One region of the Bradyrhizobium ingae genome, then DNA from elsewhere that is predicted to be linked to it. Evidence: predicted binding sites of a transcription regulator. Region 1 holds the regulator's gene; each other region holds the start of a gene.
The links. The regulator LexA, encoded in region 1, represses DNA repair genes until DNA is damaged. The targets are predictions, from matches to a motif close to TGTTCNNNNTGTGTTCNG.

Region 1 (7,511 bases):
CCGGCAAGGACGGAGCTGACGCATGCAGGAGGAAGCCGACGCCATCGTTTCCGCCATCATCGCGAAATGGTCCGCCGGCTTCGCAACGTTGGATGCGGCGGCGCTGTCGTCGCTGTATTCGAGAAGCGCCTTTTTCTTCGGCTCCAATCCACGGCTCTATCGGGGCAGGGATGCTGTCGCCGATTATTTCAACGGCCTGCCGCGCTGGCGTTCGCCGAGTGCGGCCTTTTCCGAAGTGCGGGCGGCTCGGGTCAGTCCGGACCTGATCAACATGGCCGCAATCGTCTCCTTCGATCTTGCCGGGGAACGTCCGGATTTTTCGGTCAAGATGAGCTGGGTCATCATTCGTGAGCAGGATGACTGGAAAATAGTCAATCACCACGCCTCCTCGCGTGCGCCGCTGATCTGACAAGCGTGGCGTGCACGGCATCGTCATTTTGGCCACGGCATCGTCATTTTGGCCAGAGAAACGAACCTCGCCCTCCCGGCGTTGTTTGGGTCCAACGAGGATCCCACCATGCAGAACATCGCAGAGCATATGGAAGTGATCGGCGCCGACGGCGTTCATATCGGCACCGTCGACCGTGTCGAGGGCAACCGCATCAAGCTGACCAGGAAGGACAGCGGCGAGGGCAGCCACAAGGGCCATCATCATTTCATCGACAAGGGGCTCGTGGCCGATGTCGAGGGCAACAAGGTCCGCCTCTCGGCCAAGGCGGCGGTGGCGGTGACGATGGAAGAGGAAAAGTAGCGGTCCTTAGGCCGGTTCCCTTTCCGTTCCGCTATTCGCATCCCCACACCTTCCGATAGCTTCCGCAGCCGTCGCGTATCGTAAGGTGTAGGAATGGCGGAGCCTTCCCGGCCACACCGCTCGCAAGGGATTGCCGGGACATGGCCTGTGGGCCGTGCCGCTTCGGCTGGCGGCCTTGTGCCGGCAGGCTTTGGCGCGTGGTCGTCGCTGGCCGAGACGTTGCGCGGATGGGCCGAGGCGGAAGCCGGCGCGGGGCGGTTGCTGCCATGGGTCCCCGTGGCCTTTGGTACCGGGATTGCTCTCTATTTTGCCGCCGACCACGAACCCGTGCTCTGGGTCGCCGCAATCACGGCGCTGGTGCTCATGGCGGGTGCCGTGCTGTTGCGGCGGAGCCGGTTGTTCGCACCCGCCATCATGATCGCTGCGATCGCCGCGGGTTTTGCGACCGCGACCTGGAAGACCGCGCGCATCGCGCACACCGTGCTCGCAAAGCCGCTCTATTCGGTGGCGCTGTCCGGCTTCGTCGAGACGCGCGATATCCGTGAGCGGACCGACCGCTTCGTGCTGCGGGTGACCGCGATGGAGGCGCCGCGCGGCGATGTCCAGCTCGAGCGTGTGCGGCTGTCGGTGCGCAAGGGCACAGCGCCGGAGGTCGGCAGCTTCGTGCAACTCAAGGCGCGCCTGATGCCGCCGCTCGCTCCCTTACGGCCCGGCAGCTATGATTTCGGGCGCGACATGTTTTTTCAGGGCATCGGCGCGTCCGGCTTTGCGATGGGCGCGATCACGGTCGCCGCAGCGCCCGAGGTCGGCGGCTTGCGGCTGCGCTATGCCGCGATGATGCAGGGCCTGCGCGATGCGATCGACGCGCGCATCCGCGCCACGCTCGACGGCGACAATCGTGCGATCGCCACCGCGCTCCTCACCGGGCGGCGCGACGCAATCACCGAGCCCGTCAACGACGCCATGTTCATCTCGGGCCTGGGGCACGTGCTGTCGATCTCCGGCTATCACATGGCAGTCGTCGCCGGCGTCGTGTTCTTCGCCCTGCGCGCGCTGCTGGCGCTGATCCCGGGATTTGCGGTGGGCTACCCGATCAAGAAATGGTCGGCCGCGGCAGCGCTCGTCGCCGCCGCGTTTTACCTGCTGTTGTCCGGCGCCGAGGTCGCGACCCAAAGATCGTTCTTCATGACGGCGGTGGTGCTGATCGCGGTGATAGTCGATCGCCGCGCCATCACTTTTCGCACGCTCGCCGTTGCCGCGATGATCGTGCTCGCGGTCGCGCCGGAGGCCCTGGTGCATCCGAGCTTCCAGATGTCGTTTGTGGCAACGCTTGGTCTGGTCGCTATGGTGCAGATCGGCATGCCGAACCTGTTGGCCTCGCCGGATCATTCCACGACTGCGCGTATCGCGCTCTGGGGTGGCCGCGAGCTCGTCATGCTGCTGATGGCCTCGCTGATCGCAGGGCTTGCGACCACGCCCTATGCAGCCTTTCATTTCCACCGCGTCACGCCCTACGGCGTGCTCGCCAATCTCGCGGCGATGCCGGTGGTTTCCGCGTTGGTGATGCCCGCCGGCCTGCTCGGCTTGATGGCAGCGCCGTTCGGGCTGGATGGCGTGTTCTGGTGGCTGATGGGGATCGGCATCGACTGGATGGTCGTTGTGACGCGCTGGGTCGCGGCATTGCCGGGCGCGGTTGGCCGCGTCACCGCGTTCGGGACCGGTCCGCTGATTGCCGCCAGCTTCGGCCTTATCGTGGTGGGCCTGTTGCGCACGCCACTGCGCTGGACGGGCGCCATCGTGCTGGCGCTTGCAATTGGCTGGGCGCTGCACGTGCGCCAGCCCGACGTTCTGATTGCAGGCGACGGCCACAGCGTCGCGGTGCGCGGCAGGGACGGCCAGCTGCACCTGATCCGAACCGGCAAGGACAATTTTCTTCTCAAGGAATGGCTTGCGGCCGATGCCGATCCGCGCAGTGTGACTGATGCGTCGCTCACCGACGGTGTCTCATGCGACGAGGCCGGCTGCGTGGCGTCACTCGCCGATGGTCGTCTGGTTGCGCTCCCGCTGCGTGTCGATGCGCTGGCGGATGATTGCAGCCGCGCCGCGCTGGTCGTGACTGCAAAGCCTGCAGCAATCGATTGCGCGGCGATGGTCGTGGATCGCGACCGCCTGAAGACACAAGGTGCCCTTGCGCTCTCGCGCGAGGGCGACGGTTTCACGTTGCAAACGGTGAAAGCAAGGGGCGCAAACCGCCCTTGGTCGCCGGCTGGGGCCGGCGATAGCGATTTCGAGCTCAACCTCGCACCGCGGCCGGCCACTCCGCGCAGCAAAGATGCTACGCCGTCGGAGGCCGACCTGCAGGCCGAGGAATGAAGACGCGTCAGCCGATCGGCAGGCGCGTCGTGGGCGTCGGGGTCGTGTGCTGTTCGACGGCGGGCTGCTCTGTCTTCTCGCCGAGCGGCTGCGTCACCGGCAACTGCAGAACCGTGGCACGCTGTCCTTCGACGAGCTGCGTCACCAGCACGTAGTTGCCGTCTGGGAATTCGATCGCATCATGATGACGATCGGGAATGTGCGGATCAACCTTGCCGAATTTGCCGACGCGCGAATTGACGGTGCGCGTCCAGATCCAGCGATTGTCGTAGCGGACGTTGTCGGCGAAGGCGAGCTCGGTGCCGGGCAGGAGGCAGACGGCAACCGAGAGATCGCGCTCCGACGCAAATCCACGCGTCGAGGTGCCGCGGAAGGTTGTCGTGACGATCGTCTCGCCGACTTGAGCGGGGCGGGTCGCAACGGCATGCAGGCTGTAGTCACACATCGAAGTGCTCCTCATGCGAGATAGCCGGTCCGCGCCCCCCGGAGGCGCAGGCCTCTATCAGAGTGGAAGCCTTCGAGTGTATCGCGTTTGTGGGCAAATCTGCGGCCCGACTGCGCGCCGCCCGATCACTTTATCTTTCCCGGCAAACCAGGAACAAAGCCTCTCGCTACTAGTCTATCTTGGTTCACACCATTCACTCGCACGAGTTTTCATCAGCGGCCGGCAGGAGCGGAGTACCCCGAAGAAGGACAGCTCGCCCTGCGGCGCAGGTGCGATCGCATTGTTGGCGTTGCGGCATGGCGCACTGGTCGCCGCGTGCTCCGTCTTGCGGACGGAATGGTGGTGTTGCGCTGCGTCGCTCGTGGATGTCGAGCGATCAAGGCCGCCGAGATCACGCTCAAAATCTCTATCGCCGGGCTGTTTCCCTGCATCATAAACAGCGCCTTCGCGCCTGCGGTGCTCGAGGATCTAGCTCTGCGCAGGCGCGTGACAATCGCGTGGAGAAACGAAAACGCCGTCGTCGCGGAGCGGACAATCCATCCGCGCCGTCTTGTCGATCGATCACCGGCCGGCCGCCGGAGAGGGCAGTCAGTACTTCCGGTACAGGCCGATCAGCTTGCCCTGAATCTTCACCCGGTTCGGCGGCAGGATGCGCACCTCATAGGCGGTGTTGGCGGGCTCCAGCGCGATCGACGCGCCGCGGCGGCGGAAGCGCTTCAGCGTCGCTTCCTCGTCGTCGATCAGTGCCACGACGATGTCGCCGGTATCGGCAGTCTCGTTACGCTGGATCAGCGCCATGTCGCCATCCAGGATCCCGGCGTCGACCATCGAGTCGCCGCGTACTTCGAGCGCGTAGTGCTCGCCCGAGCCGAGCATGTCCGGAGGGACGCTGATGGTGTGGCTGCGGGTCTGTAAGGCCTCGATCGGCGTGCCGGCCGCGATCCGTCCCATCACGGGCACGGCGACCGGACGCTCGCCGTCGTCAACCGGAGCGCTTGTGCTTCGTACCTTGCCGAGATTGCCTTCGATGACGCTCGGCGTGAAGCCGCGGCGGCCGGCACCTGCGGCCTGAAGTTCGGGCAGCTTGATGACCTCGATGGCGCGCGCGCGGTTGGGTAGGCGGCGGATGAAGCCGCGCTCTTCCAGCGCGGTGATCAGGCGGTGGATGCCCGACTTCGAGCGCAGATCGAGCGCGTCCTTCATTTCGTCGAAGGAGGGCGGCACGCCGCTTTCCTTGAGGCGCTCACTGATGAACCGCAGAAGCTCGTATTGTTTGCGCGTTAACATCTTGACCAAGTCCCCCGGTTGACGTCGTTCGATTCCGAGACGCAAGATTCAGCAGAACCCGCTAGATGCTCGAAACAAATCATGAACGGACACTATATGTTCGATATGTGTTCCGCAACCACTTAATTTTGTGTGAACGCCGCCAAGGTTCGCGCCACGGACGAATCAGATTGCGTTCACACGGGAAGCCGCAACACCTCGCAAGGCGTGCCTGCTTCGGCTTTCGGTGCGAACGGCGCCCGCACGAGAAGTCCCTGTGCCATAGCGAGATTCGCAAGCAGCGAGGAGTCCTGGTGGTTGACGGGAACGGCCACGAGCGTGCCGTCCTCGCGCTCCTCGAGCCGGGCGCGCAAGTAATCCTCGCGGACGTCGTTAGGCCCGACGTCGCGCCCGAGCACGGCGCGCTCGCGGCGGTGATGAACGCGAGAGCGGCCAGCAAGAGCGCGAATCAAGGGCACCATGAACAGGAAGCCGCAGACATAGGACGAGACCGGATTGCCGGGCAGGCCGATCACCCGCATCGCGCCGAGATGGCCGTGCATCATCGGCTTGCCTGGCCGCATCGCGATTTTCCAGAACGCCATCTCGAAGCCTTCGGCTTGAAGCGCCGGCCTGACCAGATCGTGGTCACCGACAGAAGCCCCGCCGGTCGTGATCAGGATGTCGGCGCCGCTCTCGCGGGCCCGGCGGATGCCGGCGGTGGTCGCCGCAACGGTATCGGCGGCAATGCCGAGATCGATCGTTTCTGCGCCCTCGGCCCGCGCCAGCGCGTGCAGGGCGTAGCCGTTGGAAAAAACGATCTGGCCCGCGGCCGGCGTCGAGCCCGGCATCACCAGCTCGTCGCCGGTCGCGAGAAGCGCGACCCTTGGCCGGCGGCGGACGGCAAGCTCCGGATGGTTCATGCCGGCGGCCAGTGAGAGGTCGCGTTCGGTCAGCCTGGCTCCCTGTCGCAGGAGCACGTCGCCCTCGCGGAAGTCGACGCCGGCGGGACGGATGTGCCGTCCGGCGATCGCTGCCTCCTTGATCGTGACGCGCTTGCCGTCAGCGACCGTGTCCTCCTGAATCACCACCGCATCCGCGCCGTCGGGCACCACGCCGCCGGTGAATATCCGCACCGCCTCTCCAGGGCCAACCGATCCCGCGAACGGCCGCCCGGCCGCGACCTCGCCGATCACGGTGAGCTCTGCGCCTGCCGCTGCCGCATCGGCCGCGCGCACCGCATAGCCGTCCATCGCCGACATCGCCTGCGGCGGCTGCGTACGCCGCGCCGCGACGTCGTGCGCCAGCACGCGATGGTAGGCCGCATCCAGCGCGACCATCTCCTCCGCCACGGGCGCGACGCCCGCAAGCACCGCGGCAAGCGCGTCGGACACCGGCATCAGGGCCACGGGCAAAACTCCTGCTGGGAGAATAATAATGACAGGTCGCGTTGCGTTCTAGCCGAGTGCGCGCATCGAGGCAAAAGGAGGGGGATCCGGAGGCGGAGACGAATTATCCCTCCGGCAGCAGAGGCCGAGGTGCCCTTTGGGACAATATCGTGCCGTCCCGCTTCGGGCTCAGACTTGTTGAGCGCCACTGCATGAAGGCGCGTCAGGAGACGTCCGGGAGAACCCTGATGGCAGAGACTTCAAAGCTGTCGGTTGAAAAGGCGCTCGAGAAGCTGCGCGGCGATGAGCCGCCGAAATCGAGGAGCGCAAAGCTTGACGAGGAGATCGAAGCGCTCAAGGAGAAGACGAACCGGATGCGCGCACAACGGCAGCGTCTCGATCGGCCCCAACCCAAGCGCAGTTGAGTGTGCTTACCTTGGTCGCCGCGCGATCGTCTCGATGACGAAAAAGACCGGAATGACGGTGGCCAGACATGCCACTGCGACGACCAGGCTCACGGCTAGCATCAGGTGGCTCCCGTTTTATTGTCCGGATCGACGTCCGGCGCCTTCAGGCTGTGATCCGTCTCGGGCAGGGGATCACCCTGCGATTTGAGATCCGCCGCCTTGCTGACCAGCTTGGCGGAGAGCTGTGAGTTCGACGTTGACTTGGCGAACTTGAGAAGGATGGAGGCTTGCTTGTTGAAGTAGGTCTTGCCCAACACGATCACGCGTCCGTTGTAGAGAATCCCAACGGGCATATGACTCTCGACGCGCTGATCCGTTCCGGGAACTCTGTACAAAAATACACAGAGTGAGTTGGTTCCACATTTTACTCGAAAAGTTCCTCGAGGCGCATGGAACCGAGTTCTGAGCTACCGCGGCAATATGGGCGTTCTTTTCACAGTCCCAGGGCCTTCAGCGCCTCACTGACGTCGCGAGGCGACGTCACGTGAACTGCGGTCAGCCCTCGTGCCCGCGCGCCTTCGACGTTTTCCGCGAGATCGTCGAAGAACACGATTCGCTGCGCCGGTACGCCGATCGCGGCAACGACATGGTCGAAGGCTTCCGCATCGGGTTTGCGCAGGCCGATGCTGGAGGACAGATAGAGCTCGCGGAAATGGCCAAGCAGGTCGGCATACTCCTTCGAGAAATATTCCACATGCGGCCGATTGGTGTTGGAGAAAACGTAGAGCGGCATGTGCTTCGCGGCACGCGGCAACAGGTTTGCGATGTCGGGCATCTCGCCCGCGAAGATCGCATTCCACCCCTCCAGGAACTGAGCGTCG
Region 2 (7,511 bases), on a different contig from region 1:
CGACCACGGTATTGCCGAGGTCACGCAGGCGCTTGAGCGTATCGAGCAGGCGCGCATTGTCGCGCTGGTGCAGGCCGATCGAGGGCTCGTCCAGCACGTAGAGCACGCCGGTCAGCCCCGAGCCGATCTGCGAGGCCAGGCGGATGCGCTGGCTCTCGCCGCCCGACAGCGTGCCGGAGGAGCGCGAAAGCGTCAGATAGTTGAGGCCGACGTCGAGCAGGAAGGTGAGGCGCTCGCGGATTTCCTTGAGGATGCGGCCCGCAATTTCGTTCTGCTGCTTGTTCAGCGCATCAGGGACTCCCTCGAACCATTCGCCGGCACGCTTCACCGAGAGCTCGGAGATCTCGCCGATATGCTTGCCGCCGACCTTGACGCAGAGCGCCTCCGGCTTGAGCCGAAAGCCCTTGCAGGCCTCGCAGGGGACGTCGTGGAAATACTTCGCCAGCTCCTCGCGCGCCCACTCGCTCTCGGTCTCGCGATAGCGGCGATTGATATTGGTGATGACGCCCTCGAACGGCTTCTTGGTGTCGTAGGAGCGTACGCCGTCTTCATAGGAGAACTTGATCTCGTCCTCGCCGGAGCCATGGAGGATCGCGTCTTTCGTCTTCTTGGGCAGATCCTTCCATTTGGTGGTCAGCGTGAACTTGTAGTGCTTGCCGAGCGCAGTCAGCGTCTGAATGTAATAGGGCGATGACGACTTGGCCCAGGGCGCGATCGCGCCCTTGCCAATCATCATCTCCTTGTCGGGGATGACGAGGTCCTCGTCGACATGTTGCTCGACGCCGAGGCCGCCGCAGGCAGGACAGGCGCCGTAGGGGTTGTTGAAGGAGAACAAGCGCGGCTCGATCTCGGGGATGGTGAAGCCGGAGACCGGACAGGCGAACTTTTCCGAGAACAGGATGCGCTCGGGCCCGCTCTTGTCGTGGATCTTGGCGGTCTTCTTTTTCTCTTTTTCTTCCGCGGGCGCAGCCGCCGGCGCGTCGGCGAACTCGACGACGGCGAGGCCCTCGGCCAGCTTCAGCGCGGTCTCGAAGCTTTCGGCGAGGCGCTGGCCGATATCGGCGCGCACCACGATGCGGTCGACCACAACGTCGATGTCGTGCGGGAATTTCTTGTCGAGCGTCGGCGCTTCAGCGAGTTCATAGAACGTGCCGTCGATCTTGACGCGCTGAAAGCCCTTCTTGAGCCATTCGGCGAGTTCCTTCCTGTACTCGCCCTTGCGGCCGCGCACGACCGGGGCGAGCAGATAAAGGCGGGTGCCCTCGGGGAGCGCCAGCACGCGGTCGACCATCTGCGAGACGGTCTGGCTTTCGATCGGCAGGCCGGTCGCGGGGGAATAGGGCACGCCGACGCGCGCCCAGAGCAGGCGCATGTAGTCGTAGATTTCGGTTACCGTGCCGACGGTCGAGCGCGGGTTCTTCGAGGTGGTCTTCTGCTCGATCGAGATCGCCGGCGACAAGCCGTCGATCTGGTCGACGTCCGGCTTCTGCATCATCTCCAGGAACTGGCGGGCGTAAGCCGACAGCGATTCGACATAGCGACGCTGGCCTTCGGCGTAGATGGTGTCGAAGGCGAGCGAGGATTTTCCAGAGCCGGACAACCCGGTGAAGACCACGAGCTTGTCGCGGGGAATCTCGACGTCGATGTTCTTGAGGTTGTGCTCGCGCGCGCCACGGATCGTAATTGCGCGCAGGTGTGATCCCGCGTTCTGTTGTTGGCGCTTCGCCTTGATCACTTCGTCCATCCCAGTGGTCCCCGAGGAGATTCCCACGCCGCACGGCTCGCGCCGGCGTTCAGGCGCGCCTCGCCCGGAACCGGGGATGGACGCCATGTGGGTAAGTCGCGAACGTAGGAAGAACGAGCGGAGATTTCCAGAGCGAGTTACGAATCGTCAACGATTTGTTGGCGCGCTGGCGGCACCTGGCAGCAGGTCTGCAGGCCGAATCGCCGGAACAAACAAAAGGCCGGCGCGAGGCCGGCCTTTCCGTCGAGATTTATCTGCGACGATCAGTACTTCGCGACGACCGGGCCGCCGAAGCGGTAGTTCAAGCGAACCGTGGCCAGGTCGACGTCCTGCTTGATGGTGTCGATACGGCTGGATGCGAGCGTGGTCGCCGGGAACGAGATGTCGCGGTGGCCCAGGAACAAGTGGTCGTATTCGACCGCAACCGACCAGTTCGGCGCAAAGCCGAATTCGATGCCGGTGCCCACAGCAGCGCCCCAGCGCGACTCGCTGGCGCTGTCGAATTCGGAGCCGTCGGCGACCAAGGTGCCGCGGTACTTGTCGTGGACGACGGCCGCGCCGCCCTTCACGTACCAGAGGACGTTGCTCCAGGCATAACCAACCTGGCCCGTGATCAAGCCGATCGCGTCGATCTTGGTGTTGTTGGCACCGAGGCCACCCAACACGAGGCTGACATTCGAGCCCTTCAGATCGGCCCAGTTGCCCTGGCCTTCGATACCGAACACCCAGTTCGAGGCCTGCCAGCGATAGCCGAGTTGGCCACCGACCACCGCGCCCGACGCATTGTGGCAGCCTTCGGCGACCGGACCGCCCGGCACGCCGGCAACGTTAATTAGATCCCAGCAAGTGTGGCTCCAGCCGCCGCCGGCGTTGAGGCCGAGGTAGAAGCCTGACCAGTCATAAACCGCCGCGACCACAGCCGGAGCCTTGGTGTAGGGGCGGGCCGCCAGATCGGCAGCCATGGCCGGGGCGAACGCGCTGAGTGCGAACAAACTGGCCGAAGCCAACAAAACCTTCTTCATCTTCTTAATCCCAGTCCCAGTTTTTTGCCTTCCGTGCGGGGAAGGACAGCGGACGCTGCGGTCCAACTGATGTCGTGCATACACCAGTGAAGCCGCAAGTTGTGTGCCCGAGATGCCACACCACCCGGAAAACGTGTGAGCACGGCTGACCTATACCCGCCGGCTGTACCCGGGCAGCAAAAAGGCCGGCGCGAGGCCGGCCTTTTCAACAGAAAGAGATTTGGCGAAGATCAGTACTTCGCGATCAGCGGGCCGCCCCAGCGGTAGTTCAGGCGGATGAGGCCCATATCGACGTCCTGGCCGATCCTGTCGCTTCCGGCCGGGAGGCCGGCGGTGTCCGTGAAGCCGAGGGTGCGATGGCCGAGGAAGATATGGTCGTATTCGACGCCCACCGACCAGTTCGGCGCGAAGCCGAATTCGAGCCCGGCGCCGACCGTTCCGCCCCAACGGGTTTCGCGGGCCGAAGCCAGCAGCGCGCCGCTCGGAATGTCGAAGATGTCATACTTGTCGCCGACAACCGCACCGCCGCCCTTCACGTAGAACAGCACGTTGTTCCAGGCGTAGCCGATCTGGCCGGTGATCAGACCGAAGGAGTCGATGCGCGAACGGTTGCGGTCCGTCGGGAAGACGGCGCTGGTGTTGTCGCCCCGGAAGTCGGCCCAGTTGCCCTGGCCTTCGAAGCCGAACACCCACTGGCCGGACTGCCAGCGATAGCCGAGTTGGCCGCCGATCGTGCCGCCGGTTGCGTTATGGCAGCCTTCACCCACGAGACTGCCGGGAACGCCGGTCACAATGCCCGTGCTGTCCACGAAGTCCCAGCACTTGTGGGCCGAGCCGCCGCCGCCGTTGATGCCGATGTAGAAGCCGCTCCAGTCGTACACCGCGGCGATCGCTGGGGGCGGAGCCTTGACGTATGGACGTGCAGCGAGATCCGCCGCGCTCGCCGGAGCCGACAGGCTCAGCGCAATTGCCCCAATGGCCCCCACCAAAATCTTCTTCATTTCTGTCCCTCCGGCTGTGCCGCTTCTTTGATCCCCGAAGCGGTCAATCAGGCGCGACGCCCAATGAATTGATGTCGCGCCAAACCTAGTCTGATTTGGAGGTAGAGTCCGTCTCCCAAAAGCAACAGTCGCGAGCGAACTAAGCGGTTCCTAAGTTAATGAATGTTAAGCGGTATTTCCGTCCGCGGGAACCCAAAAAAGTTCCATGCGGTTCCGTTTATTTGTGAGGTCTACAACCTGATGTTGCGGCCTCATCGTAATACCGCCTACGCAGGAACAAAGCTGGAACATTGTTCGCCCCGGTGCTATATATGGGGATAACCTGCGGGACCGCGGGCTAGGCCAGGCGTGCGAGCGTATAGGGTCGCATCCGGCAGGCGGCAGCGAGCGGTTTCGGCACGGCTCCGGCTTTTTTCGGACAATTTCGCAGTTTGGAGTGGAGAGCGGCGATGGCGGGAAGCATCAACAAGGTCATTCTGGTCGGCAACCTCGGCAAGGATCCGGAAATCCGCCGCACCCAGGACGGGCGAGCGATCGCCAATCTGAGCATCGCGACGTCGGAGACCTGGCGCGACAAGGCGACCGGCGAGCGCAAGGAAAAGACCGAGTGGCACCGCGTCGTGATCTTCAACGAGGGGCTCGCGAAGGTTGCCGAGCAGTACCTGAAGAAGGGCGCCAAGGTTTACGTCGAAGGTGCGCTCCAGACCCGCAAATGGACCGACCAGAGCGGCGCCGAGAAATACTCGACCGAGGTTGTGCTGCAGGGCTTCAACTCCAACCTCACGATGCTCGACGGCCGTGGCGGCGGGGGAGGCGGCAGCTTCGGCGAGGAGCCGGGTGGCGATTTCGGCTCCTCCGGCCCGGTGAGCAGCGCACCGCGCCGCGCAGTTGCCGCAGGCGGCGGCCGCAACAGCGATATGGACGACGACATTCCGTTCTGAGGCTTGCCTGCTTAAGGCTTGGGAACAGCCGCGGCGGGTCGGGACAGGAAACGGCCGGCTCGACTTTCGAGCATCCGGATCAAGACGGGATCCATGAATTCATAGTCGTCAGGAATGTCGAGGCAGATGACTCGCTTGCCATTCAGGCTGGATCGGAATTTCCGGTTCAGCTTGTTACGGTGGGTCTTCTCCATGACGAAGATGATGTCGGCCCATTCGACCTGTTCGGTCGACAACAGCACGCCCGCGTCGTTCGAGATGCCGGCCGAGTCGGTCTCGATGCCCGGCCAGGTCGAAAAGACTTGCTCGGCGGTAGGGCTGCGCAGACGATTTGCGCTGCAGACAAACAGGACATTGGTCACTTTACCGCTCCAAGGAAGTGCCGCGCTCGCGTGAAGTGGCAGGATTGCTTACCAATTCGCGGATCGCGCACGGTTTTTCGAGCTGATCTCATGTGTTGCCTCAAGCCTTTGACGGTGCGCGATGTGAATGGTATTAACTTTATGTTAAGCCTATTTACATCACAGATTCCCGGCCAGAGGGTACGCCACATTGAGCTTCGCGCCATTGCTTGAAGCGGCTCCAGCCATTCCGCTCCACGCCTTTGCGGCGATGGCGGCCTTCGTGCTTGGCGTCGTCCAGTTCGCGGCTCCCAAGGGCACGCTGCCGCACCGCACGGTCGGCTGGATCTGGGTGGCGCTGATGGCGGTCGTGGCTGCGTCGTCGTTCTGGATTCACCAGATCAGGCTGGTCGGGCCGTTCAGTCCGATCCATCTTTTATCGATCTTCACGCTTATAATGCTGCCGCTCGCGGTGTGGCGGGCGCATACCCATCGCGTCGCCGATCACCGGCGCATCATGATCTTCATGTTCGCCGGCGCGCTGGTGGTCGCAGGGGTGTTCACGCTGCTGCCGGGACGCATCATGCATCACGTGATATTCGGCTCGTAAGGCGGGGTTCCGCCGCTCCCGCTCCGGGCTCTCCCGACAAGGCTTCGCGGTAGCCGTAAGTCGTTGGAAGAATAGGCGGAAAAAGCGCTTCAGGCGGCCTCCGCGAGGGTGGTTATCAGGCCCTCGATGCGCTATATGATTCCCGGACAAAAACTCACCGGATTCCCCCTTGGCTGACGACGATAACGACACGCCCGGCGACCAGCCGGCGCACCCCTCGGACATTCGCCCCGTTTCCATCTATGAGGAGATGAAGAAGTCCTATCTCGATTACGCCATGAGCGTGATCGTGGCGCGTGCGCTGCCCGATGCGCGCGACGGCTTGAAGCCGGTGCATCGCCGCATCCTGTTCGCGATGAACAATCGCGGCGACACCCCGGACAAGAAGCACAAGAAGTCCGCCGGCGCCGTCGGCGAGGTCATGGGTAAATACCACCCGCATGGCGACCAGGCGATCTACGACGCCTTGGTGCGCATGGCGCAGGACTTCTCGATGCGAGCGCCGCTGATCGACGGTCAGGGCAATTTCGGCTCGGTCGACGGCGATCCGCCGGCAGCGATGCGCTACACCGAGTCCCGCCTGACCAAGATCGCGTTGAAGCTGCTTGAGGACATCGACGACGACACGGTTGATTTCCAGGACAACTACGACGGCTCCGAGAGGGAGCCCGTGGTCCTGCCGGCGCGATTCCCGAACCTGCTGGTCAACGGCGCCGGTGGCATCGCCGTCGGCATGGCCACCAACATCCCGCCGCATAACCTCGGCGAAGTGATCGATGCCTGCGTCGCGCTGATCGACAATCCGTCGCTCACCATCGACGAGCTCAACAACATCATCCCGGGCCCGGATTTCCCGACCGGCGGCATCATCCTCGGACGCCAGGGCATCCGCAGCGCCTATCATCTCGGTCGCGGCTCGATCGTGATGCGCGGCAAGGTCGAGTTCGAGACGGTCCGGAAAGAGCGCGAGGCGATCGTCATCACCGAGATCCCGTATCAGGTGAACAAGGCGACGATGGTCGAGCGCATCGCCGAGCTCTACAAGGAAAAGAAGATCGAGGGCATCTCGGATCTGCGCGACGAGTCCGACCGCGACGGCTACCGCGTCGTCGTCGAGCTCAAGCGCGACGCCGTGCCCGACGTGGTGCTGAACCAGCTTTACAAATTCACGCCGTTGCAGACGAGCTTCGGCGTCAACGCCGTCGCGCTCGATTCGGGCCGACCGCAGACGATGAACCTGAAGGACATGCTGACGATCTTCGTCGGCTTCCGCGAGCAGGTCGTCACGCGACGGACCAAATACAAGCTGCGCAAGGCGCGCGAGCGCGCCCATGAGCAGGTCGGCCTTGCGATCGCCGTCGCCAATATCGACGAGATCATTCGTGTGATCCGGACCTCGCCCACGCCGGCCGCCGCGCGCGAGACCCTGATGACGCGCGACTGGCCGGCGCGCGACGTCGAGGACATCATCACGCTGATCGACGATCCCCGCCACCGCATCAATGCGGACGGTACGATCCGCCTGTCGATGGAGCAGGCCAGGGCGATCCTGGAACTGCGCCTGGCGCGCCTTACCGCGCTCGGCCGCGACGAGATCGGCGAGGAGCTCTCAAAACTCGCCGGCGAGATCGGCGACTATCTCGACATCCTGCGTTCGCGCGCCCGTATCCTCGACATCATCAAGACCGAGCTGGCCGAGGTGAAGGCGGAGTTCGCCACGCCGCGCCGGACCGTGATCATGGAGCAGGAAGGCGAAGTCGAGGACGAAGACCTGATCCAGCGCGAGGACATGGTCGTCACGGTCTCCCACGCCGGCTACGTCAAGCGCGTGCCGCTGTCGGCCTATCGGGCG
Region 3 (7,511 bases), on a different contig from region 1:
ATGGACGCGGCGAGGCGTCCCAGTCGAAGCGCGGCCTGCCCCGCGATCGAGCCGCCGGCCCGGCGACCGATCCGCAGGTCCGCCACTTCGTCTTCCAGCCGTGCCGCCCATTCATTGACGGCCTTGGTCTCGGCGGTCGCCTGCAGCAGCTCGACGGTGAGGCGATCGGCGCGCTCCCGCTCGCGCTCGAAATCCGCTTTGTAGCCGGCGGCCTTTGCTTCGAGCCGCGCGATCTCCGCCTTGAAGGCCTCGCTCCTGAATGCCTCGATCCTTGCCATGGAGGCGGCGATAGGGTCCGCCCGGCGACCGGTTCGCGGGCGGGGCGTGTAGCGGAGTGTGGTGAAATCGACGCCGACCCGCGCCTTGCCGTCACCCGAACGCGAGCGCGGCAATCGGCGTCGTCTGGCAAGCGAACGAGCGGCCTCCCGCGAGATGTCGAGGCGGGCGCCTAGCTCGGCATACGTCAACAACTCAACGGACATCGGCTGTCATCCTGGAGTGAACCGGGAGGCATTTCGGGCTGATGATGGCTGGACGATGTGTTGAAGCTAGGCTGCGTTGGTTAATGGACGGTTAACGGGGGAGGAGAACCTCCAAATGGCTCCCGATCCTTCTCGGGAGTACCACGGTTAAGCATCGGGAACGCTGATTTGCGGCATACCGTCATCTCCTGCTTTGAGCAGTTCGCATAGGCATTTGCCGCCGAGTTGTTTGATCGGGATAAACATCGAGTGTGCAACCATAGAGCCGTATCCGTGCTTGGCGATCCCGCTTTCATCCTCCATGCCGCTGCTCACAACTCCATGGACGTAAATTCGCTCATCATCGAAGATTGGACTGCCACTCATTCCGCCGGGTAGTTTCAAAGAGGCAGCAAAACAAGGCCCTGGTGTACGAACTACTGGTTCTGCCGAATTGTTGGGGAAATGCTCAAGAATATCACCGGTTGAAACATGCAAATGGAAATGAAGATCGCCCATGCGCCTACCCGCTTGGTCTTCTTCAAACGGAACATCGCGCATACCCGCGTAACCCACGGCAATGGCCCGTTTGCCGACAGTCAATCCTACTCCTCGAATCCCGGGCTGGATCAACGATAGCGGTTGGTACGGCGATAAGTCTGGCGGTTGGCGTATCTTACAGATGGCTGTATCCGTCGTAAGCTTGACGCCCGATCCGGGCAATCGCCATGGCAATGGGTGCTCCGTTCCCTGTGCCAGGAATGCAGCCCATTCGATATCTCTGAACACCCACCCGCTACCTTCAAAGACTGGATTTGTGGGGACCAATACACCGAGATGAAGTTGATCTAATCGCCAATTGTTTTCATGTGTCTTTTGCGGCCCGCCGTAACCTCGTTCGATGGGATCAGTCACCACATGCGCGGCTGTGATCAACAGACCGGTAGCGCTTACAAAAAAGCCGGTGCCTAGACAACGGAGGAGGCTTTCGCCCGGGACTATAGCGACAACCGGAACGATCGATTGACCAAGCGTCGCCAGAACCGTGTTGACGTAGTTGGGCTGGGCCAAAAGTAAATCGTCTTCGATTTGGTAGAAGTCAGTTTCGCTATGGCTGCTCGGCTTTAAGGGTATTACCGCAACGTTCTGGATGCCGAGCCTACCGTCGGCACGCCGACCAAATAGTGGCTTTAAGATTGATAAAGCTGCTGGTTGGTCGGTTAGCATAATGATGAGTCCAAAGCCGGAGCAAAGCTAACTCACCAGGAGGATATCAGATTCGTTCTCGATCAAATAAACATCACCTCTTGGCCTTATCCAGTTCGACTAGAAAGTCGTCGATATGAGCTTGAGCCCAAGGATCTTCGATCCATTGCTCGTAGCAGGCATGCATTAGCTCGGAATATGGGACGTACAGAGCCTTTCCCAGTTCTTCAAATCAGTCATGGTTTTCGTGACCCCTTGCGTTGCGCGCCGCCCAAAACAAAAACGGCCGGATCTTTCGACCCGGCCGTCACTCAAACTCAACTCTCTAAAGCTACGCCACGCGACGCTTACGCGTGCCCCCGGCCCAGCTCGTAAAACTCTTAGCTCGCCTTCTTCTCAGCTACCGCGCTGCCGACCTTCTTCTCGATCTGGCGCTTCAATTCCAGGGCGCGCGGGGAGAGGTCGCCGGCGCGGGCCTTGACGAGGTAGGCGTCCAGGCCGCCATTGTGGTCGACGCTCTTGAGCGCATTGGTGGAGACGCGCAGGCGCACGTTGCGCTCGAGGGCTTCGCTGATGAACGTCACGTTGACGAGATTCGGCAGGAAGCGGCGCTTGGTCTTGATGTTGGAGTGGCTGACCTTGTGGCCGACGAGGGGGCCCTTGGCCGTCAGTTCGCAGCGGCGAGACATGTTAAAAACCCTTTCCGTTCCCCCAACGATTTGCGGCGGCCATTCGGGGCGCCACGGGGGTGCAAATTCTCTGTCCTTGCAGGGAGCGGGCGGACGTATAGGGGGGAAGGGGCGGGTAGTCAAGGCGATGGCGGCTTGCGCCGGTGCCAGTTCCCCCTCTCCCGCTTGCGGGAGAGGGTTGGGGTGAGGGTGCTTCAGCGGGCGAGGACCCCTCGGCTTCGCGGAGGGTGTCCCCGGGTGGAGAGAGCCCTCACCCGCGCCTTCGGCGCGACCTCTCCCGCAAGCGGGAGAGGTTTTCGAGTGTGCGGCCCCACTCACGAAAACGGCAATGATTGAAATGCCTTACCAACACACAAAGGGCGTAATCGGGGCGGAAACAGGGGCCTGTTCCAAGCGGCCGGGCGTTGATTGCCGTGGCCCCGACATTGTTTGCCGCCGGTTTTGGCTTAAGTACAGGGCTAGCGGTATCATCGGATTGCAACTGAACGTGATCATGCCTCTGTCTTTCTCGCCCCGGCCGCGTGCCCACGGCTGGCTGGCCCTGATGGCGCTTTGCGGCCTCGGCTGGGATATGGCGCCGGCGGCTGCTCAAGGGCGGCTCGAGGCGCAGTATGAGGCGACGCTGTCGGGCATTCCGGTCGGCCGCGGCGCCTGGACCATCGACATCCAGGAAGACGTGTTCTCGGCTGCGGCCTCGGGCGGCACCGTCGGCATCCTGAAATCCTTCACCGGCGGGTCCGGCACCGGCGCCTCGCAGGGGCGCGTGGTCAACGGCGCCCTGGTTGCGACCGGCTACCAAGCTTCCACCACCACCTCGAAGAAGACCGAGGACATCCACATCGTCCTCGACAAAGGCAACGTGAAGGAGTTCGGCATCGCGCCGGAGCCGCCGGTCGACGCTGATCGCATCGTCGTCACCGAGGCGCATCGCCGCGGCGTCTGGGATCCGATGACGGCCTCGCTCTTGCGCGTGCCCGGCACCGCCGATCCGGTGTCGCCGGAGGCCTGCCACACCGGCGCTCCCGTGTTCGACGGTCGCATGCGCTACGACCTCAAGCTCGATTTCAAGCGCATGGAGAGCGTCAAGGCGGAGAAGGGCTATCGCGGCCCGGTCGTGGTCTGCGCGCTCTATTTCGTGCCCGTCGCCGGCTACATCCCGGATCGCCCGGTCATCAAATACCTCGCCGCCCAGCGCAACATCGAGATCGCGTTCGCGCCGGTTGCGGGCACCCGCATCCTGGTCCCGTTCTGGGTGAAGATCCCGACGCCCCTGGGGCCGGCCATGCTGGAAGCCACCAGCTTCATCACCGCCCCCCAGCCGCCGAAGGTTGCGAAGACGCAGTAGGCGTCCCGTTAGGGCGATCTTGTCTGTGGCGACAGACCCCTCACCCGTCTCGCCGCCGCTTTCGCGTCGGCGATCCACCCTCCCCCGCAAGGGGGGAGGGGAAGAGCCTCCTCATGAATCCATTTGACTCTCAGTCGATTCTGATTCGACTCCAGCCTATCCCCAATCTTAAGGAACTCGCCCCGAAAACGCCGCTTGTGCGGGACACCAAAACTCCATCTAGTGCGTTTGAAAACGCCCTGGCGCGAGATGTTGCGTGAACGAATCCGGAAGCAGAGGGGAGTCAGCGATTCGGCCGCGATTCGTTCCGGAGTCGTTCCGAAGCTTAAGCGCAGGGCGGAAAGCGTTGCAAAATGAGACAGTTGCGGGCCGCCACATCCTCCGCTGTCATGCCCCCGGTCAAGCCGGGGCATGACAGCGGAGGATGCGGGGCGATCACAGCGGTAGGTGTGACAAGCACTCCGCCCCCAAACGCCACTGACAAACGGCCCAATCACGACTAGCTAATCTCACAGAATGGCCTTTCCTCCCTCCTCCTTCGCCTCCGAGCGTGCGCCGGGCGCCGGCGTCACTGCGGTGCTCGGGCCGACCAATACCGGCAAGACTCATCTCGCCATCGAGCGGATGCTCGCGCATTCGTCCGGCATGATCGGGTTGCCGCTGCGGCTGCTCGCGCGCGAGGTCTATAACAAGATCGCCGATCGCGCCGGGGTGGAGAGCGTCGCGCTCGTCACCGGCGAGGAGAAGATCAAGCCGAAAAATCCGCGCTATTGGGTGTCGACTGTCGAGGCCATGCCCAGGGATCTCGACGTGTCCTTTCTCGCCGTCGACGAAGTGCAGATCGCCTCCGATCTCGAGCGCGGCCACGTCTTCACCGATCGCATCCTCAACCGCCGCGGCCGCGACGAGACGCTGCTGCTGGGTGCTGCGACAATGCGCCCGATCATCGAGCGCCTGTTGCCGGGCGCCTCCATGATCACGCGTCCGAGACTCTCCAGCCTCGAATTTGCCGGCGACCGGAAAATCACGCGGCAGCCGCGGCGTACCGCGATCGTCGCGTTCTCCGCCGATGAAGTCTATGCGATCGCCGAATTGATCCGCCGCCAGCATGGCGGCGCCGCCGTCGTGCTCGGCTCGCTCTCGCCGCGCACGCGCAATGCGCAGGTGGCGATGTTCCAGAATGGCGACGTCGATTATCTCGTCGCCACCGATGCGATCGGCATGGGCCTCAATCTCGACGTCGACCACGTCGCCTTTGCGAGCGATCGCAAGTTCGACGGCTACCAGTTCCGCCGCCTGACGCCGGCCGAGTTCGCGCAGATCGCAGGCCGCGCCGGCCGCGCCACGCGCAACGGCACGTTCGGCACCACAGGGCGCTGCGCGCCGTTCGAGCCCGAACTCGTCAATGCGCTGCAGAACCACACCTTCGATGCCGTGAAGATGCTGCAATGGCGCAATTCGAAGCTCGATTTCTCCTCGCTCGGCGCGCTGCAGGTCTCGCTCAATCTGCCGCCCGGACATGAGGCGCTGACGCGCGCGCCGATTGCCGAGGACATGCGCGTGCTCGATCACGCCGCCCGCGACGGCGAGGTCCGCGACAAGGCGCACGGCAAGGCGGCGGTGGAACGGCTGTGGGAGGCCTGTCAGGTCCCCGATTACCGCAAGCTGTCGCCGGCGGCCCATGCCGAGCTCGTCACCACGCTCTACGGCTTCCTGATCGACAAGGGCTGCATCCCCGATTCCTGGTTCGCCGCCCAGGTCGACCAGTCCGACCGCATCGACGGCGACATCGACACGCTGTCGGGCCGGATCGCGCAGATCCGCACCTGGACCTTCGTCGCCAACCGCCCGGACTGGCTGAAAGACCCCGAACGCTGGCAGGGGGTCACGCGGGAGGTCGAAAATAAATTGTCAGATGCGCTCCATGAACGGCTTACAGAGCGTTTCGTTGATCGTCGTACCAGTGTATTGATGCGCCGCCTGCGGGAGAACACGAGCTTGAATACTGAAATCGGCAAGACCGGCGAAGTCATCGTCGAAGGCCACGTCATCGGCCGCCTCGATGGCTTCACCTTTGCACCGGATGCTGCGGAGGCAGGATCCGATGCGAAAGCCTTGCAGGCTGCGGCGCAGGCGGTGCTCGCCGGCGAGATCAATGCGCGCGCCGAGAAGCTGTCCGCCGCACCCGACGAGCAATTCGTGCTGACCTCCGAAGGCACCATCCGCTGGACCGGCGACGCGGTCGCGCGTCTCGTCGCCGCAGAGGAGGCGCTGCATCCGCGCTTGCGCATCATCTCCGACGAGCGGTTGACTGGCGGCCCGCGTGAAAAAGTGCAGGCACGGCTCGAGCTCTGGCTCAAGACGCATATCGAAAAGCTGCTCGGGCCGATGTTCGAGCTGTCGAAGGCCGAGGACGTCACCGGCATTGCCCGCGGCATCGCCTATCAGCTCGTCGAGGCGCTCGGCGTCTTGGAGCGGCCGAAGATCGCCAACGAGCTGAAGGATCTCGATCAGCCTTCGCGCGCGACGCTGCGCAAATACGGCGTGCGCTTCGGCGCCTATCACCTCTATTTCCCGCAGCTCCTCAAGCCCGCCGGGCGCGCGCTGGCCGCGCTGCTCTGGGCACTCAAGCACGACAATGTCGATCTGTCGGCGCTGTCGGGCGCGCAGCATCTGGCAAGCTCGGGCCGCACCTCGTTCCCAACCGACAAGGCGTTGCCGCGCGATGCCTATCGCGTGCTCGGCTACAAGCAGTGCGGCGAGCGCGCCGTGCGCGTCGACATTCTAGAGCGCCTTGCCGATCTGATCCGTCCCGCGCTCGCCTGGCGCGAGACTTCGCCCGGCGAGAAGCCGGCCGGTGCGTTCGACGGCCGCAGCTTTATCGTGACGCAGGCGATGACCTCGCTGACGGGCTCCGCCGGCGAAGACTTCGCCTCGGTGCTGCGCGCGCTCGGCTATCGCATGGACAAGCGCCCGCCGTTGCCACCGAAGCCGGTGGTTGCCGAGACGGTCGCGGCCGAGACGCCGCCCGTTGAAGGCACCGCAGAAACGTCGAGCGAGAGGGCGGCGGAAGCCGTTGCCGAACTGCCGGCGGATGACGCGGCGCCTGTCGTTGAGACGCCCATTGAGGCGGCGGCCGAGCCGGTTACCGTCGAGGATGCGCCGGGCATGGAGCAGTATGAGGAAGAGCCTCATGCCGAGCCCGCGCTCGAGGCGACGCCCGATGCGCCGGTGACGCCGGAGGATGCGCCCGGCATCGCGCCGCCGGCCGATGAAGCTGCCACCGTCGAAGCCGCCACCGAGGCCGCTCCGGCTGCGGCTGCCGCCGCCGTCGAAGCTGCCGCATCTGCTGACGCCGCCGCGCCTTCGGACGCTGCCCCCACCGAGCCGCAGCTCGTCGAGGTCTGGCGTCCCGGCGGCCGTCACGAGGACCGCAAGCCGCGCCACGAGCGGCACCGTCCCCGCCATCACCACCAGCCGCGCCCGCAGGAAGGCGCGCAGGCCGCGAGCGCTGCGCCCGGCGAAGCTGCCGAAGGCGCAAAGCCCGGCGAGCGGCATCGTCATGGCGGCGGTCGCAAGGACTTCCGCAAAGGCCGCGAAGAGGGACAAGGCGGCGAGCGGCGCGACGACAAGGGCCGCCGCTTCGAGGGCCAGGAACGTAACAAGGACCGCGACAAGGATCGCGATCGGGGCAAGGGCAAGTTCGGTGAGCGCGACGGCGGCCGTGGCCGCGACCGCGACAAGGGCCGCGATCGCCGCGACCGCGAATCCGGTCCGTCGCATCGCCCCTATGCCTCCAGCGCGTCCCCG
Region 4 (7,511 bases), on a different contig from region 1:
GGTATCAGAGTAGGGCGAGCGCGCATAGCGAAACACGGCTGCGCGGTCGCGTCCGCTGGCGGAAACGGTCTGGATGAACTGCGTGGTTTCCTCGATCCAGCCGGTCTCGAGCACGGCGCCGGCGTGCAGGAACATCAGCCAGGGCGAACGCGCCTGTAGCGCGCCGGCGGCAAGCGCTGCGCCCTGTGACGAGCCTTCGTAGCCGATGAAGTGGCAACCCGCGACGTCGGCGACGCGCTCGATCACGCCGTTGCGCGTGCCATCGACCAGGAGAACCTCCTTGATCAGGCCTGCGGCGGCGCCGGGGACCAGCGCGGCGAGGGTGGCGACCGCCGGCTGCTCGACGCCTTCGGTCGGTATGATGACGCTCAGCATGATTGAGGCTTCAGATGTCTCAAGCTGTGGGAAAAGCGTAATTGTTATAGCGTATAACCGTGCCGTGATGCCGGATGCAACGATTTGCCGGCGCGTCGGGGCCGCGGTGTCGTGGGATGGTAAACCGTGCAGCCCGCCGCAGCCAAGCATGTCGCGCAAAGGCCGTAGTATTGCGGAAGACTCGCGCCTCGTTCGGTGCGAAATGCGGCGCCGGATTATGTCGGATCACGCTATCATCGCGTAGACGTGAGCGCAGTGAACCTCGCTGTGCGATCTACCATCGCGATTTGGAGCTCTTCGTTGGCCCCAGCACGGCCGTCTATCGCTTCACCGTGACGCCAGGCAGGATATTCGTGTGAACACCGATCAACTGACCGTCGGCACAACTGCAATATCGCCCAAGGCGGATGCCGCACCTGGTTTGCGGATCCGCGCCGTGATGCTGGGCGACCGCATCAATGCGTCAGGGCTGGAGATCGGGACGCTGGTCTCCTCGACGCCGGCCGCATTCCGCGTCCACGCTGGCCTCGCTGTGATCTTCCGTTACGGCGTAGTGGTGCTGATCGGCCTGTTGCCGTCGGAGGAGAAGGTCCTGATCGACGCGTTGAAGCCGCGCGTGATCGGTGAGTTCAGTCCCTACGAGGAAGAGACCGCGCAGGCGCAGCTCTGCAACGACGAGAACGCCGAGGTGATCCAGCCGGGCGGACCGATCTGCCTCAGCAAATTCTCCGACGATCGCCTGCTCCTGATCGCAGATGCGCTTGCCAAGAGCACGGCGCTCGCCCGCGACGAGCGCCGCGTCGCCGCCGTCTTCGATGTCATCGAGCCCTTTGCGCGCGAGCTTGCCCAGCGTGGCCGCACGCCGCGCCGCCGCAAGGGAATCCTGCAATTGATCGGCAATGCGCTGCTGGTTCAGCAGCGCGTCGCGGGCCGTGTTGCGGTTGCCGAAAAGCCCGACGTGCTCTGGGAGAAGCCCGGGCTCGACCGCCTCTATTCGCGGCTCGAGGACGAATACGAATTGAAGGAGCGCCTCGATACGCTCGAGCGCAAGCTCACCGCGGTGTCGGAGACCGCCAATGCGCTGACCGACATCATAGACACGCAGCGGTCGCTGCGGCTCGAGGTGGCCGTGGTCGTGCTGATCGTGATCGAGGTCGTGATCGGCTGCATCCAGATCCTGTCGGGGACCCACTAGACCACGGCACATACTCATATTTCGGTCGTGTCTGCTTGGCCCCACAGCAATGATTTTTGTGCAGACGCAGCAAATGACGCGATGGCCATGAACGGCCATTTGACCGCTGTGGCGCCAGACGATCTCTGGTGCATTTGGCGGTCAGTGAGATACGATATGGTCGATGACTGACGACAAGGTGAAACGGCGGCTGACCACTGTCCTGTGCGCGGATGTGCACGGGTATTCTCGCTTGATGGGAGCAGACGAAGCGGGAACGCTGGAGATGCTGCGCCGCTGCCGCGCTGCCATTGCAGGATTGGTGGAGCGCCACGACGGGCGGATCGTGAATACTTGGGGCGACGCCGTGATCGCCGAATTCGCCAGCGTTGTCGAGGCCGTGCAATGCGCGGTCGAGATTCAGCAGGAAGTTTCCAGTCGGAATTCGGCCCCACCACCTCACGCGCCCCAGATGCGGTTTCGCATCGGCGTCAATCTAGGTGATGTGATGGTGGATGGTTCCGACATCTTTGGCGACGGGGTCAACATCGCGGCGCGGCTGCAAGAACTCGCCGAGCCCGGTGGCGTCATGGTCTCGGCCTCTGTCTACGATCAGGTGCACAACAAACTATCTCTTGGCTTTGACTGTCTCGGCCAGCAACAGATGAAGAACGTGGCTCCCGTAACCACCTATCGGGTGACCGTGGGCGGCGGAGCCGCTGGGCGAGGTAGTGGAAGCCCTGCTCCACAGGTTGCAGCAGCTGCAGGCCTGGAAGCTGGCGCTCAAACGGTTCGCGGCCGATACGAGCCGTCCAACTGGATGGGCTCCATCTCGGATCGATGGGCGATCCTGCCTCGCCCCATTGCAGCAGTTCTCACAATTTCGGGCTTTCTGATTCTGATCAATGTTTTCACCGGTCTGCACAGAATCTGGTTTCATTGGCCAGTCGCAGCACTGCTCTTCATTGGAGCCATGCGAGCGCTCCGGCAGGGACCCGCGTCGGACAGAAATGAAGGGCGCCGAAGGAATCGGGACTGAGCGCCTCGGCCGTTGCGATGCTTCATCGCTTCAGGCCCGCGTCGTTCCACCGGCGCCGTTCGGCCACACCCAGTTGCGGATCTCCGGCATGTCCTCGCCGTGCTCGCGCACGTAAGCCGAATGCTTGAGCAGGGAATCGCGGAATTGCTGCTTCACGTGCGCCGCTTTCGTTGCGAGCCCCGGTACGCGCTCGATCGCCTCGATAGCAAGATGATAGCGGTCGAGCTCGTTGAGCACGACCATGTCGAACGGCGTCGTCGTCGTGCCTTCCTCGGCAAAGCCGCGCACGTGCATGCCGCTGTGGTTGGCGCGGCTGTAGGTGAGGCGATGAATGAGATAGGGGTAGCCGTGATAGGCGAAGATCACGGGCTTGTCGCGCGTGAACAGCGAGTCGAAATCGCGGTCGGAAAGGCCGTGCGGATGCTGCGCCTTCGGTTGCAGCGTCATGAGGTCGACGACATTGACGACCCGGATCTTCAGATCGGGCAGGGCCTTGCGCAGGAGATCGACGGCGGCGAGTGTCTCCACCGTCGGCACGTCGCCGGCGCAGGCCATCACGACGTCGGGCTCGCCGTCGGCAGTTTCCGTGCCGGCCCAGGTCCAGATGCCGATGCCGGCATCGCAATGGGTTGCCGCATCCTGCATGGCGAGCCATTGCGGCGCCGGCTGCTTGCCGGCAACGATGACGTTGATGCGGTCATAGGTTCGCAGGCAGTGATCGGCGACCCACAGCAGCGTGTTGGCGTCGGGCGGAAAATAGACGCGGACGATGTCCGCCTTCTTGTTGCTGACGAGGTCGACGAAGCCGGGGTCCTGATGGCTGAAGCCGTTATGGTCCTGGCGCCAGACATGCGAGGTCAGCAGATAATTCAGCGAGGCGATCGGCCGCCGCCACGTCAGCTCGCGCGAGACCTTCAGCCATTTGGCGTGCTGGTTGAACATGGAGTCGACGATATGGATGAAGGCCTCATAGCAGGAAAAGAAGCCGTGCCGTCCTGTGAGCAGATAGCCCTCCAACCAGCCCTGGCAGAGATGCTCGCTCAAGACTTCCATGACACGGCCATCCTGGGCGAGGTGAACGTCATAGGGTTCGGTCGGCTCCATCCAGACCCGCTCGGTCGCCTCGAACACGGCGTCGAGCCGGTTTGACGCGGTCTCGTCCGGGCCCATGATACGGAAGTTGCGCGCATCCGCATTCAGCCTGACAACGTCGCGCAGGAATTTGCCGAGCTCGCGCGTGGCTTCCGCGACCGTCTGGCCCGGCTCTTTCACCTCGACGGCAAAGCTGCGGAAATCAGGCAGCTTCAACTCGCGCTTCAACAGCCCGCCATTGCCATGCGGATTGGCGCCCATGCGGCGGTCGCCGGTCGGGGCGATCGCCCTTAGCTCGGGAACGAGCGTGCCGTTGCTATCGAACAGCTCCTCGGGCGCGTAGCTCTTCATCCAATCTTCGAGCACTTTGAGATGCGCGGGATTTTCCCTGCAATTGGCGACCGGCACCTGATGGGCGCGCCAGAAACCTTCGACCTTCAGTCCGTCGACCTCCTTGGGACCCGTCCACCCCTTCGGTGAGCGCAGCACGATCATCGGCCAGCGCGGCCGCTCGATCGCGGTCGTTGCTTCGCGTGCATGTTGCTGGATCGAGCGGATGCTCGCCAGCGCCACGTCGAGCGCATCGGCCATGATCCGGTGCATCGTCTTGGGATCATGGCCCTCGACGAACAGCGGCTCGTGGCCCAGCCCACGGAAGAGATCGCGGAGCTCGTTATCGCGCATCCGTCCGAGCACGGTGGGATTGGCGATCTTGTAGCCGTTGAGATGCAGGATCGGCAGCACCGCGCCGTCATGCGCAGGATTCAAGAATTTGTTCGAATGCCAGGACGCCGCGAGCGGCCCGGTCTCAGCCTCGCCGTCGCCGACGACGCAGGCGACGATCAGATCGGGATTGTCGAGCGCGGCGCCATAGGCATGCACCAACGCGTAGCCAAGCTCGCCACCCTCATGGATCGAGCCCGGCGTCTCCGGCGCCGCGTGGCTCGGTATGCCGCCGGGGAAGGAGAACTGCCTGAACAGCTTGCGCAATCCGTCTGTATCGCGCCCGATGTCTGGATAGATCTCGCTGTAGCTGCCTTCGAGATAGGTATTGGCGACCATGCCGGGGCCGCCATGGCCGGGCCCGCAGACATAGAGGACGCTGAGATCGAGCGTGCAGATCGCGCGGTTGAGATGGGCGTAGATGAAATTCAGTCCGGGCGTCGTGCCCCAATGGCCGAGCAGGCGCGGCTTGATGTGCTCGGGCTGCAGCGGCTCGCGCAGCAGCGGATTGTCGAGCAGGTAGATCTGGCCGACGGATAGGTAGTTGGCGGCGCGCCAGTAGCGATCGAGCAGATCGAGGTCGCCTGCGCTGGCGCGCGCTTGTTGTTGGCTCGTCATGATGGGCTGCCCTTGTTGCGGCGACCGTCATCAACCCGGTTCCAGGGTGATCGATCCGTTTCTAGCGGCGGCATCAAACGGCATTGCGACCGGCAACCTTTGCGGGAGGTCAAAATTCCGCGCGCGAAGCTTAGGTCGGCTGCTTTGCATGGGGTTGTTTTGCGGATTTTGTGTTCGCGTTCTTGATTTGTTCCTTTTGCGTGCTATCTTCGCTTCATGAGTCGAGCATCCTCTCATGCCCTCAGGCACCCGCCGGTCACGGCGCCCTCCGAGCCGGCGGGTGCGCCTTCTGCGTTTCCTGAGCTTGCGGTCGCGATCGACCGCGAGCGCAGGCGCGGGAGGGGCGCCCAGTCCAACGCCAGCGGCCGCTATGAGGCCGAGGCCCGTGTCGCTTTTGACGACGGCTGGCAGAGCCTGGAAGAGCTGCCGCCATTCAAGACCACGGTGGCGACCGACACCTCGCGCAAGGTGATCACCCGCAACGACTCCCCCGACATCGGATTTGACCGTTCCATCAATCCCTATCGCGGCTGCGAGCACGGTTGTGTCTATTGCTTCGCGCGGCCGACCCATGCCTATCTCGGCCTCTCGCCCGGGCTCGACTTCGAGTCGAAGCTGTTTGCCAAGCCCGAGGCGCCGGCGCTCCTGGAGAAGGAACTCGCCGCGACCGGCTACGAGCCGCGAATGATTGCGATCGGCACCAACACCGATCCCTATCAGCCGATTGAGCGCGAGCGGAAGATCATGCGCGGCATTCTCGAGGTGCTTGAGCGCACCGGCCATCCCGTCGGCATCGTGACGAAATCGGCGCTGGTGACACGCGACATCGATATCCTGTCACGCATGGCCAAGCGCAATCTTGCCAAGGTCGCGATTTCGGTCACGACGCTCGATCCGAAGCTGGCGCGCACCATGGAGCCGCGTGCCTCGACACCGCCCAAGCGCCTGGAGGCGCTGAAGCAGCTTGGCGAGGCCGGTATCCCGACCACCGTGATGGTCGCTCCGGTGATCCCTGCGCTGAACGATTCCGAGATCGAGCGCATTTTGGACGCGGCCGCGCATGCCGGCGTCAAGGAAGCGTCCTACGTGCTGCTGCGGTTGCCGCTGGAGGTGCGCGATCTCTTCCGCGAATGGCTGATGGCGAACTATCCGGATCGCTATCGCCACGTCTTCACTCTGATCCGCGACATGCGCGGCGGTCGCGACTACGACTCGCAATGGGGCGAGCGGATGAAAGGTACGGGTCCCATGGCCTGGACCATCGGCCGCCGCTTCGAGATCGCCTGCGAGCGACTCGGCCTGAACAAGCGCCGCTCCAAGCTGACCACGGACCATTTCGCCAAGCCGAAGCGCGGCGGCGAGCAGTTGAGCTTGTTCTGAGGAAGATGCGGCCACAAACACGATGTCGTCTTGGCGAAAGCCAGCACCCGTTACCCCAGGGAGATGTTGTGGGCAGAAGGTGGCGACCACTGGCCTGAGCAAGTGCTCCCTGGGGTAATGGATCCTGGATCGGCGCTCGCTCTGCTCGCTTGTCCAGAACAAGGTCGGAGGCTGAATAGCGGGAATATCGGAGGTTCCCGGTTGCGCCGGCCTGAGCCGCGTGCGCACGATCCCGGCCATGATTCGGGACAAGTCCGCCAGCAAGCCGGCCAATAGACCGGCCGAGAACGCCGCGAAGAAAGAGCCCAAAACGGCCGCGAAGGAACCCAAGGGCACCGGCAAGGCAGCCAAGGGTACCGCGAAGGGCGTCATCGCGATCGCGCCGCCGAGTTTTCGCCGCGAGCGCGCGCTGATCAAGCGCGGCATCTGGCCCGTCGCGGGCTGCGACGAGGCGGGGCGGGGGCCGCTGGCCGGGCCCGTGGTCGCGGCTGCCGTGATCCTCGATCCGAACCGGATCCCGCGCGGTATCGACGATTCCAAGCGGCTGACGGCCGAGGAGCGCGAAAAGCTGTTCGACAAGATCTGCGCCACCGCGCAGGTCTCGGTTTGCGTTGCCTCGCCTGGCCGCATCGACCGCGACAACATCCTGCGGGCCTCGCTCTGGGCGCTGAAGCGCGCGGTGGTGGCGCTGCCCGAGGCGCCCCGCCACGTCTTCGTCGATGGCCGCGACAAGCTCGATACGCCTTGCGACTGCGAGGCCGTGATCGGCGGCGATGGCCTGGTGCTCTCGGTCGCGGCGGCCTCGATCGTCGCCAAGGTGACGCGCGACAGGCTGATGTGCGCGCTGGCGGCGGATTGTCCGGGCTATGGTTTCGAGCAGCACAAGGGCTACGCCGTGCCGGAGCATCTCGAGGCTCTGGACCGCCTCGGTCCCTCCATCCACCACCGCAGCTTCTTCGCGCCCGTCGTCGCCGCGCGCGAGAAGCATATGCCGTGGACGGTCGAACCCAAGCGCGATCTGTTCACGGCAGCGGATGAGGTGGAGGTTCACTCGGAGCTCAACGTGGAGATCGACATCTCTGCCGCGCCCTAGCTTGCACGCAAGTTCAG

Region 2: ACV1FX_RS26350 (single-stranded DNA-binding protein) is a predicted target of LexA. The motif match lies at 4,040-4,057, and genes of this name have one in related genera.
Region 3: ACV1FX_RS24420 (helicase-related protein) is a predicted target of LexA. The motif match lies at 4,005-4,022, and genes of this name have one in related genera.
Region 4: ACV1FX_RS37095 (PA0069 family radical SAM protein) is a predicted target of LexA. The motif match lies at 5,199-5,216, and genes of this name have one in related genera.

Annotation. Positions count from the first base shown of each region.
Region 1 is NZ_JBVUBB010000004.1:391,004-398,514, reverse strand. Features, by position in the region: gene ACV1FX_RS09080 (YybH family protein) at 23-409, shown strand; gene ACV1FX_RS09075 (DUF2171 domain-containing protein) at 518-751, shown strand; gene ACV1FX_RS09070 (ComEC/Rec2 family competence protein) at 845-3,124, shown strand; gene ACV1FX_RS09065 (hypothetical protein) at 3,132-3,569, opposite strand; gene lexA (transcriptional repressor LexA) at 4,158-4,856, opposite strand; gene ACV1FX_RS09055 (molybdopterin molybdotransferase MoeA) at 5,033-6,244, opposite strand; gene ACV1FX_RS09050 (hypothetical protein) at 6,472-6,648, shown strand; gene ACV1FX_RS09045 (hypothetical protein) at 6,750-6,983, opposite strand; gene ACV1FX_RS09040 (HAD family hydrolase) at 7,124-7,511, opposite strand, start outside.
Region 2 is NZ_JBVUBB010000021.1:71,135-78,645, forward strand. Features, by position in the region: gene uvrA (excinuclease ABC subunit UvrA) at 1-1,744, opposite strand, end outside; gene ACV1FX_RS26340 (outer membrane protein) at 2,008-2,766, opposite strand; gene ACV1FX_RS26345 (outer membrane protein) at 2,997-3,767, opposite strand; gene ACV1FX_RS26350 (single-stranded DNA-binding protein) at 4,217-4,708, shown strand; gene ACV1FX_RS26355 (low molecular weight protein tyrosine phosphatase family protein) at 4,720-5,070, opposite strand; gene ACV1FX_RS26360 (DUF2306 domain-containing protein) at 5,261-5,659, shown strand; gene gyrA (DNA gyrase subunit A) at 5,829-7,511, shown strand, end outside.
Region 3 is NZ_JBVUBB010000018.1:87,540-95,050, forward strand. Features, by position in the region: gene ACV1FX_RS24400 (hypothetical protein) at 1-482, opposite strand, end outside; gene ACV1FX_RS24405 (trypsin-like peptidase domain-containing protein) at 630-1,688, opposite strand; gene rpmB (50S ribosomal protein L28) at 2,048-2,356, opposite strand; gene ACV1FX_RS24415 (DUF3108 domain-containing protein) at 2,901-3,701, shown strand; gene ACV1FX_RS24420 (helicase-related protein) at 4,218-7,511, shown strand, end outside.
Region 4 is NZ_JBVUBB010000046.1:15,028-22,538, forward strand. Features, by position in the region: gene ACV1FX_RS37075 (glycosyltransferase family protein) at 1-375, opposite strand, end outside; gene ACV1FX_RS37080 (RMD1 family protein) at 731-1,570, shown strand; gene ACV1FX_RS37085 (adenylate/guanylate cyclase domain-containing protein) at 1,734-2,588, shown strand; gene ACV1FX_RS37090 (phosphoketolase family protein) at 2,619-5,021, opposite strand; gene ACV1FX_RS37095 (PA0069 family radical SAM protein) at 5,238-6,401, shown strand; gene ACV1FX_RS37100 (ribonuclease HII) at 6,640-7,494, shown strand.